One region of the Streptomyces sp. NPDC001108 genome, then DNA from elsewhere that is predicted to be linked to it. Evidence: riboswitches for the same ligand, from Rfam matches in the RefSeq annotation. Region 1 holds a riboswitch; the other holds the start of a gene.
What was found. A riboswitch is a leader RNA that binds a small molecule or an ion and turns the genes downstream of it on or off. The one in region 1 is predicted to bind cobalamin.

Region 1 (5,092 bases):
GCTCATGCGCCGAAGCTGATCGCTCATGGACCGATCCTGTCAGCCCTGGGGAGCGATGGGTACAGGGCCGGGCGGACCACCGCGTTCCGCCTTCCGGGGAACACACCTCGAACAGAAACGGAACGCCGTGACTCCGGTTGGAGTCACCACAGTGCCCTCCCCAGTTCATCTTCCGTTTACCCAGGTTGCCTACGGTCCACATGCCAATGACGTCGAACGATTGCCTGGGTAAATGGAACACATCACGCTGCTCCTCGCGATTGTGATCGTGACAGCTCTAGTGTTCGATTTCACGAACGGTTTCCACGACACCGCGAACGCGATGGCGACCACCATCTCGACCGGTGCACTCAGACCGAAGACCGCGGTGGCCATGTCCGCCGTTCTCAATCTCGTCGGCGCGTTCCTGTCGGTGGAGGTCGCCAAGACGATCTCCGGCGGGATCGTCAACGAGGACGGGTTGCGCACAGAAGTGATCTTCGCGGCACTCGTCGGCGCCATCCTCTGGAATCTGCTGACCTGGCTGGTCGGGCTGCCCTCCAGCTCGTCGCACGCCCTGTTCGGCGGTCTGATCGGCGCGGCCGTGATGTCGGCGGGCTGGTCGTCCGTCAACGGCGGCACCGTCGTCACCAAGGTGCTGCTCCCCGCGGTCGCCGCCCCGATCGTCGCCGGTGTCGCCGCGCTGCTGGCCACCCGGCTGACGTACCGGATCGGCGGGAAGATCCGCGACGAGGCCCAGGAGAAGGCCACCGCCAAGGGCTACCGGGCCGGCCAGATCGCCTCGGCCGGGCTGGTCTCCCTCGCCCACGGCACCAATGACGCGCAGAAGACCATGGGCATCATCACGCTGGCCCTGGTCACCGGCGGGGTCCTGCACCCCGGGGCCAACCCGCCGGTCTGGGTGATCGTCTCCGCCGGTCTCGCCATCGCGCTCGGCACCTACCTGGGCGGCTGGCGCATCATCCGCACCATGGGCAGCGGCCTCACCGACCTCAAGCCGCCGCAGGGCTTCGCCGCCCAGACCAGCGCGGCCACGGTCATCCTGGCCTCCTCGCACCTCGGCTTCTCGCTCTCCACCACGCAGTCGTGCTCCGGCGCCGTGATGGGCGCGGGCCTCGGCCGCCAGGGCGGTGTGGTCCGCTGGTCCACCGCCACCCGGATGTTCGTCGCCTGGGGCCTGACCCTGCCGGCCGCCGGTCTGGTCGGCGCGGGCGCGGAGCTGCTCACCAAGCAGGGCACCTGGGGCGTCGTCGTGGTCGCGGCCCTGCTGGTCCTGGGCTCCGGCTCGATCTGGCTGCTCTCCCGCCGCAAGCCGGTCGGCCACGACGACGTCGCCCCGGGGTCCGGGGCCCCGGCGCCGGTCCCCGCCGAGCCCGCCGGTGTCGTCACCACGGCCATCGCCGCCGTCAGCCCGCCGCCCACCACCGCGGCCCAGGCCGCCACCACCCCCGCCGCCGCCCCGGCCGCGGCCGTCGTGACCGCCCTCCCGGTCACGCCCAAGGCCCCTCAGGACCCGGCGCAGCCCGCCGCCGTCTGACCGGTCCCGCACCGACCGTCTAAGGAATCAGCATGAAAATCGACTGGGCGGCCCTCGGCTCCGTCTTCGGTGTCTCCCTCGTGGTCACCGTCGCGCTGGTGGGTCTCTTCACCCTGGGCATCGTCGGCCTCTCCAAGCAGCCCGAACCGGCTGCGCAGGGCGGCTCCGGCGGCTCGCCGCTGCTGGCCCGCGCCGGCGCGTACGCCTGCTTCGCGCTCTGCGCGGCGGCCGTCGGGTACGGCATCTTCCTGATCGTCGCCTGACCCGCCCCGCGCACGCCCGCATCGGGCCGGACACCCCCGGGTGCCCGGCCCGATGTGCGTCTCGGCACACTGCCCCGCCGCAGGTCAACGGCAGGTTGACGGGCCTTCGCGGGGCATGGTGGACTGCCGGAGCCAATTACGGCGACAGCAGAGGAAGCCGGTGCGAATCCGGCGCGGTCCCGCCACTGTCACCGGGGAGCGGTCCCCCACACCGGACGTCACGGCGCGCGCGAGCGGGCTGGAAGGCCGGGGGCCCCGCGGATCCGGGAGCCAGGAGACTCTCGTCGCCGGTCACGTCGAACCAGGGCGCGGACCCTGAGTGAGGACATATCGCCATGCCCGGCCGCCATGCGCCCGCCGTCCCAGGCCCCGATGCCTTCCGTACGAGAGTCCGCCGCGGCGCGACGGCCGGCTGAGCCGTGCGAGCCGACCGCATCTTCGCGTACGGCGCCACCGCCGGTCTCCTCGGCGACCTGCTGCTCGGTGACCCCCGCAGGGGCCACCCGGTCGCCGCCTTCGGGCGGGCCGCGGCGGGCGTCGAGCGCCGCCTGTGGCACGACCACCGCGGCTGGGGCGCGCTGCACACCCTGATCTGCGCCGGAGCCGCCGTGGGCGGTGGTGCGGTGGCCGCCCGCGCGGTGCGCCGCAGCCCCGCCGCCTCCGTGGCGCTGACCGCCGCCGCCACCTGGTCCGTCGTCGGCGGCACCTCCCTGGGCCGGGAGGCGCGGGCCATCGGCGGCGCGCTGGAGGCCGGTGACATCGCCCTGGCCCGGGAGCGGCTGCCGCATCTGTGCGGGCGCGACCCGCAGTCCCTGGACGGCCCGCAGATCGCCCGTGCCGTGGTGGAGTCCGTGGCGGAGAACACCTCGGACGCCGTGGTCGGCGCCCTGGTGTGGGGCGCGGTGGCCGGGGTTCCCGGGCTGGCCGGGTTCCGGGCCGTCAACACCCTCGACGCCATGGTCGGCCACAGGTCGCCACGGCTGCGCCGGTACGGCTGGGCCTCGGCCCGCCTCGACGACCTCGCGGGCTGGCCCGGCGCCCGGCTCACCGCCCTGCTCGCGGTGGCGGCCGGGGGCCGCCCCCGGGACGCGCTGCACGCCTGGCGGGCCGATGCCGCCAGACATCCCAGCCCGAACGCGGGTCCGGTGGAGGCCGCGTTCGCCGGGGCGCTCGGCGTACGGCTGGGCGGGACCCTCGCGTACGGCGGCCGGGTCGAACACCGCCCGGTGCTCAACGGGGAGCGCGGCAGGGCCGTGGAGGGCGCGGACATCGAACGCGCGGTGCGGCTGTCGCGGCGGGTCGGCGCGCTGGCCCTCGGCGTGTGCGTGGCGGGGCGGCTCGGTGCCGGCCTCGCCGCACGACGGATCGCCGCGCGGCGGACCGGTACCGGACGGAGGAGCGCATGAGCGGCGGACTGCTGGTCGCCGGAACCACCTCGGACGCGGGCAAGAGCGTCGTCACCGCGGGCATCTGCCGCTGGCTGGTGCGCCGGGGCGTGAAGGTGGCGCCCTTCAAGGCGCAGAACATGTCGTTGAACTCGTTCGTCACCCGCGAGGGCGCCGAGATCGGGCGCGCCCAGGCCATGCAGGCGCAGGCCGCCCGCGTCGAGCCGGCCGCGCTGATGAACCCGGTCCTGCTGAAGCCCGGCGGCGACCGCTCCAGCCAGGTCGTCCTGATGGGGAGGCCGGTCGGCGAGATGAGCGCGCGCGGCTACCACGGCGGCCGGCAGGAGGCCCTGTTCGGCACGGTCACCGACTGCCTGGAGCAGCTGCGGGCCACGTACGACGCGGTGATCTGCGAGGGGGCGGGCAGCCCGGCCGAGATCAACCTGCGGCGCACCGACATCGTGAACATGGGCATCGCGCGGGCGGCGGACTTCCCGGTGGTGGTGGTCGGCGACATCGACCGGGGCGGCGTCTTCGCGTCGTTCTTCGGTACGACCGCGCTGCTGGCCCCCGAGGACCAGGCGCTGGTCGCGGGCTATCTGGTGAACAAGTTCCGCGGTGACGTGTCGTTGCTGGAGCCCGGTCTGGACATGCTGCGCGGGCTGACCGGGCGGCCGACGTACGGGGTGCTGCCCTTCGCCCACGGGCTCGGCATCGACGAGGAGGACGGGCTGCGGGTCTCGCTGCGCGGGGCGGTGCGCGAGTCGGCCGTCGCACCGCCGCACGGCGAGGACGTGCTGCGGGTCGCGGTGTGCGCGGTGCCGCTGATGTCGAACTTCACGGATGTGGACGCGCTGGCCGCCGAACCCGGGGTCGTCGTCCGGTTCGTGGACCGGGCCGAGGAGCTGTCCGACGCCGACCTGGTCGTGGTGCCGGGCACCCGGGGCACGGTCAAGGCGCTGGCCTGGCTCCGGGAGCGCGGACTCGCCGACGCGCTGGCGCGGCGCGCGGCCGCGGGCCGGCCGGTCCTCGGCATCTGCGGCGGCTTCCAGCTGCTGGGCGAGCACATCGAGGACGAGGTGGAGTCCCGGGCCGGCCGCGTCGAGGGCCTCGGTCTGCTGCCCGTGCGCGTCCGCTTCGACCGGGAGAAGACCCTGGCCCGGCCGGTCGGCGAGGCGCTCGGCGCCCCCGTGGAGGGGTACGAGATCCACCACGGGGTGGCGGACGTCCTCGGCGGCGAGCCGTTCCTGGACGGCTGCCGGGTGGGGGCGGTGTGGGGCACCCACTGGCACGGCTCGCTGGAGAGCGACGCGTTCCGCCGCCGCTTCCTGGCCGAGGTGGCGCGGGCCGCCGGCCGGCGTTTCGTCCCCGCCCCCGACACCTCCTTCGGCGCGCTGCGCGAGGAGCAGCTGGACCGGCTCGGCGACCTGATCGAGGAGCACGCCGACACCGACGCGCTGCTCCGGCTCATCGAGTCGGGCGCGCCGCCGGGGCTCCCGTTCGTCCCGCCCGGGGCGCCCGGCGGCGCCCTGCCTCATCCCCGTACATCCGCGAAAGACGCAGGAGGGACCGCCCAGTGAGTACGCATTTCCCGTTCACCGCCGTCGTCGGGCAGCAGGACCTGCAGCTCGCCCTGTTGCTCAACTCCGTCTCGCCGGCCATCGGCGGGGTGCTGGTGCGGGGCGAGAAGGGCACCGCGAAGAGCACCGCCGTACGCGCGCTGTCGGCGCTGCTGCCGCCGGTGGCCGTCATGCCGAGGTGCCGGTTCTCCTGCGATCCGGCGGCGGCCGACCCGGCGTGTCCGGACGGCCCGCACGAGCCGGGGGCCGGTGTGTCGCGGGACGCCCGGATGGTGGAGCTGCCGGTCGGCGCGTCGGAGGACCGGCTCGTGGGGGCGCTCGACATCG
Region 2 (5,092 bases), on a different contig from region 1:
CCTGCACCGAGCCGCTCGCCTCGCGCAGCGCCTCACGGGTCCGCGCGTCCCACACGCCGAGCTGCTTCAGCTCCTCCACCAGGTACGCGTTGACCTGGAGGAACTCACCGCTGAGCGTCTCGCGCTTGAAGAGGTTGGAGACCTGCGGCTCGATGCACTCGTACACCCCGGCGATCGAGGCGATCGTCGCGGTCGGCGCGATGGCCAGCAGGAGCGAGTTGCGCATGCCGGACTTCGCGACCCGGGCGCGCAGCGCCTCCCAGCGCTCCGGCCAGTTCAGCCCGGTGTCGTAGTGGTCGGGGTGCAGCACCCCGCGCGCCGCGCGCGTCCGCTCCCAGGCGGGCAGCGGGCCCGAGCGCTCGGCGAGCTCGCAGGACGCCTCGTAGGCGGCGAGCATGATCCGCTCGGAGATCCGGGTGGAGAGCGCGCGGGCCTCCGGCGAGTCGAACGGCAGCCGCAGCTGGAAGAAGACGTCCTGGAGCCCCATGGCGCCCAGGCCCACCGGGCGCCACTGGGCGTTGGAGCGGCCCGCCTGCTCGGTCGGGTAGAAGTTGATGTCGACGACCCGGTCCAGGAAGGTCACGGCGGTGCGGACGGTGGCGTCCAGCCGCTCCCAGTCGATGGAGCCGCCGGCGACGAACGCGCCGAGGTTGACCGAGCCCAGGTTGCAGACGGCGGTCTCACCGTCGTCGGTGACCTCCAGGATCTCGGTGCACAGGTTCGACGAGTGGACGACGCTGCCCGGCTCGGCGGTCTGGTTCGCGGTCCGGTTGGAGGCGTCCTTGAAGGTCATCCAGCCCTGGCCGGTCTGGGCGAGGGTGCGCATCATCCGGCCGTACAGCTCGCGGGCCGGGAGCGTCCGGCGGGCCAGCCCCTTCGCCTCGGCGGCCCGGTACGCGGCGTCGAACGCGTCGCCCCACAGGTCGACCAGGTCGGGCACGTCGACCGGGGAGAACAGCGACCACTCGCCGTCCGCCTCGACCCGGCGCATGAACTCGTCCGGCACCCAGTGCGCCAGGTTCAGGTTGTGCGTGCGCCGCTGGTCCTCGCCCGTGTTGTCGCGCAGCTCCAGGAACTCCTCGATGTCCGCGTGCCAGGTCTCCAGGTAGACGGCGGCGGCGCCCTTGCGGCGGCCCCCCTGGTTGACGGCGGCGACCGAGGCGTCCAGCGTCTTGAGGAACGGCACGATGCCGTTGGAGTGCCCGTTGGTGCCGCGGATCAGCGAACCGCGCGAGCGGATACGGGAGTACGAGAGGCCGATGCCGCCCGCGTGCTTCGAGAGCCGGGCCACCTGGTGGTAGCGGTCGTAGATCGAGTCCAGCTCGTCCAGCGGCGAGTCCAGCAGGTAGCAGGAGGACATCTGCGGGTGCCGGGTACCGGAGTTGAACAGGGTGGGGGAGGAGGGCAGGTAGTCGAGCCGGCTCATCAGGCCGTACAGCGCCGCCACCTCGTCCAGGGCGCGCTGCGACTCGTCCTCGGCGAGCCCGGACGCCACCCGGAGCATGAAGTGCTGCGGGGTCTCGACGACCTGGCGGGTGTGCGGGTGGCGCAGCAGGTAGCGGCTGTGCAGGGTGCGCAGCCCGAAGTAGCCGAAGCGGTCGTCCGCGCCGTCGGCGAGGGACTGGTCCACCAGCGCGTCCAGCGCCGGTGCGTGCCGGGCGACGAAGGCGGCGGTGCGGTCCGCGATCAGGCCCTCGCGGTGCCCCACGGCGACCGACGCGGAGAAGGAGACCGCGCCCTGGCCCGCCGCCTCGTCCGCGATGGCGAGGGTCAGCAGGCGGGCGGCCAGCCGGGAGTACGCGGGGTCCTCGGAGATCAGGCCCGCGGCCGCCTCGGTGGCCAGCGCACGCAGCTCCGCCTCGTCCGCCCGCGCGCTGCGGCCGCGCAGGGCGGCGGCGGCGACCCGGCCGGGGTCGGTGTCGGGCAGATCGGCGGTGAGGGCGGTCAGGGTCCGCAGCAGCGCCGCTCCGGGACCGTCCTGTGCGGCTGCCTCGGACTCGACGGACGCGGCGACTGAAGCCGGATCGGCTGGCGCGATGGTCACGTGTTGCTCTCCCACGCTCGGCTCGGGGCCGGCGGGGGAACGGGGCAGCCCGCGAAGGACGCACCCGGGCCGGGGCAGCACTCCGCGCGGCGTCCACCGGCCCAACCGCGAGGCCCGGACGTCTGGGCATCCGGTTCGGTCGAGCCGGATGCGCTGTCGGCAGGTCCTCGGACTGGCTCGGGTGCGCAAAAGCGCACGGGATACACCGTTGCGGGACAGTTCCGGATTCGCACCGGATTCCCCTGCGACGACAGCGAGGATGAGCATACATGTGGGGGCCGCCCGATGAGGCAGCCCCCACATGTTGTGTCGTACGACGCAGGATCAGGCCGCTCCCGCAACGGCGGGCGGCCCGCCCCCGCCCCTCGGGAAGGGGCGGGAACGGGCCGTGGAGGCCCGGTGACGGGCCCTGCCGGAGGGTGTTCCCGGGGCGCCGGGAAGCGGGCCGTCAGTGGCCGCCCGGAGCCCCCGCGGTGGCCGGCGGGAGCTCCGCCCGCACGCCCGGGTCGCCCGCGTCGGCCGTGTAGTCGGCCGGCGAGGTCTCGTCCGTACCGGCGGGCGCCTTCACGGCGTTCAGGACGAAGGTCAGCACCACCGTCACGACCACGTTCAGCACGAACGCGGTGAGGCCGATGTAGCCGATCTCGCCGATGCCGGGGATCTCCGCCGACGAACCGCCGAAGTGCTTCTGGGTCGGCGAGGCGACCCCGTACGCGGCGACCGTCCCGTACACCATGCCGACCGCCCAGCCCGCGAGCAGCGCCCAGCGGTGGAACCAGCGGGTGAACAGCCCGCCGACCAGGGCCGGCATCGTCTGGAGGATCCAGATCCCGCCGAGGAGCTGGAAGTTGATCGCGACGGTCTTGTCCATGGTGAGGACGAAGGCCAGCGCACCGACCTTGACCAGCAGCGACACCAGCTTGGATACCTTGGTCTCCTGCTCCGGGGTGGCGTCGGGCCTCAGGAAGTCCTTGTAGATGTTGCGGGTGAAGAGGTTCGCCGCGGCGATCGACATGATGGCGGCGGGCACCAGCGCGCCGATGCCGATCGCGGCGAAGGCCACCCCCGCGAACCAGTCCGGGAACATGTTCTCGAACAGCTGCGGGATGGCGAGCTGCCCGTTGTCCACCTTGATCCCGGCGGCGATCGCCATGAAGCCGAGCAGCGCCAGCAGGCCCAGCATCAGCGAGTACAGCGGCAGGATCGTGGTGTTGCGCCGGATCACGTTGCGGCTGCGGCTGGAGAGCGTCGCCGTGATGGAGTGCGGATACATGAACAGCGCCAGCGCCGAGCCCAGCGCCAGGGTCGCGTACCCCCACTGGCCCGCCTCGCCCGGGGCGAGTGCGCCGCGCGGCTTGCCGGTGGTCGGACTGGTCTCGGAGAACGCCTCGCCCGCCTTGGCGAAGATGTCGTGGAAGCCGCCCAGCTTGATCGGGATGTAGATGATCGCCACGGCGATGACCAGGTAGATCAGCCCGTCCTTGACGAACGCGATCAGCGCGGGCGCGCGCAGCCCGGACGAGTAGGTGTACGCGGCGAGCACCGCGAACGCGAGCAGCAGCGGCAGGTCCTTGATGAACCAGTGCGTGTTCTCGCCGCCGCCGACGCCCATCACGTCCAGCACCGCCTGGATGCCCACGAGTTGGAGCGCGATGTACGGCATGGTGGCGAGGATGCCGGTGACGGCGACCGCCAGCGACAGCCCCTTCGAGCCGAACCGCCCGCGGACGAAGTCAGAGGTGGTGACGTAGCCGTGCTTGTGCGAGACCGACCACAGCCGGGGCAGGAAGGTGAAGATCAGCGGGTACACCAGGATCGTGTACGGAACGGCGAAGAAGCCCGCCGCGCCCGCCGCGTAGATCGCCGCCGGTACGGCGACGAAGGTGTACGCCGTGTACAGGTCGCCGCCGAGCAGGAACCAGGTCACCCAGGTGCCGAACGAGCGTCCGCCCAGACCCCATTCGTCGAGGCTGGCCTCGTTCTCGGCCCTGCGCCAGCGGGCGGCCAGGAAGCCCATGACCGTGACCGCCACGAAGAAGAAGATGAAGACGCCGAGCGCGACGCCGTTCACGCCGTCCTTCATGCGCGCTCACCCCCCTTGCGGGCGCGCTGGTCGCGCTGCCACAGCTTGTACGCGACCATCGTGAGCGCGGTGGAGATCAGCACCCAGAGCATCTGGTACCAGTAGAAGAACGGGATGCCGATGAAGGTGGGGTCCACCTTCGCGTACGAACCCACCCAGAGCATCGCCACGAACGGCGCGACCAGACAGAGCGCGACGACCACTCTGACCGGTGTGATGGTGGGCGGTTTTTCCTCTGGTTCCACGGACATGCGGCGACTCCGTCCCCTCGCTGATCACCCTGTAATGCGCAGGAAATCTAGGGGAGGTTCCGGTCACCGTCACCCCCTGTCCGCATTGCGGTCCGACAACGGTCCGACCGGTTGGTACGTATGTGTGAGATCGCGTCATACGTACGGGAGTTGGTCCGTACCAGGGCAGCCGAAAGGCCCCTGCGGAGTGGTGCGCTCCACAGGGGCCCGAGGGTGGTGGCACGGGAAGGGATGGCCGGAAATGGCCTCCCGTCCGCCGGAATCAGTCGATGGGCCGCTTGAGTCGCGCCACGAACTTGTACCGGTCGCCGCGGTAGACCGAGCGCACCCACTCCACCGGCTCGCCCTGCCCGTCCAGCGAGTGCCGGGAGAGCATCAGCATCGGCAGACCCACGTCGGTGCCGAGCAGCCCGGCCTCGCGCGGGGTGGCCAGCGAGGTCTCGATGGTCTCCTCGGCCTCGGCCAGCCGTACGTCGTAGACCTCGGCCAGCGCGGTGTAGAGAGAGGTGTACTTCACCAGGGAGCGGCGGAGCGCCGGGAAGCGCTTGGCCGAAAGGTGTGTGGTCTCGATCGCCATCGGCTCGCCGCTGGCCAGCCGGAGCCGCTCGATCCGCAGCACCCGCCCGCCGGTGGTGATGTCGAGCAGCCCGGCGAGGGTGTCGTCGGCCGTCACATAGCCGATGTCCAGCAGCTGGGACGTCGGTTCCAGCCCCT

Region 2: another riboswitch for cobalamin. It lies ahead of ACWC97_RS05980 (ribonucleoside-diphosphate reductase subunit alpha); the one in region 1 lies ahead of ACWC97_RS25625 (cobalamin biosynthesis protein).

The regions. Positions count from the first base shown of each region.
Region 1 is NZ_JBSFKL010000013.1:5,185-10,276, forward strand. It holds gene ACWC97_RS25610 (class II aldolase/adducin family protein) at 1-6, opposite strand, end outside; gene ACWC97_RS25615 (anion permease) at 233-1,537, shown strand; gene ACWC97_RS25620 (hypothetical protein) at 1,570-1,800, shown strand; cobalamin riboswitch at 1,952-2,080, shown strand; gene ACWC97_RS25625 (cobalamin biosynthesis protein) at 2,220-3,206, shown strand; gene ACWC97_RS25630 (cobyric acid synthase) at 3,203-4,765, shown strand; gene ACWC97_RS25635 (putative cobaltochelatase) at 4,762-5,092, shown strand, end outside.
Region 2 is NZ_JBSFKL010000002.1:255,134-260,225, reverse strand. It holds gene ACWC97_RS05980 (ribonucleoside-diphosphate reductase subunit alpha) at 1-2,044, opposite strand, end outside; cobalamin riboswitch at 2,186-2,311, opposite strand; gene mctP (monocarboxylate uptake permease MctP) at 2,493-4,127, opposite strand; gene ACWC97_RS05970 (DUF3311 domain-containing protein) at 4,124-4,378, opposite strand; gene ACWC97_RS05965 (GntR family transcriptional regulator) at 4,641-5,092, opposite strand, start outside.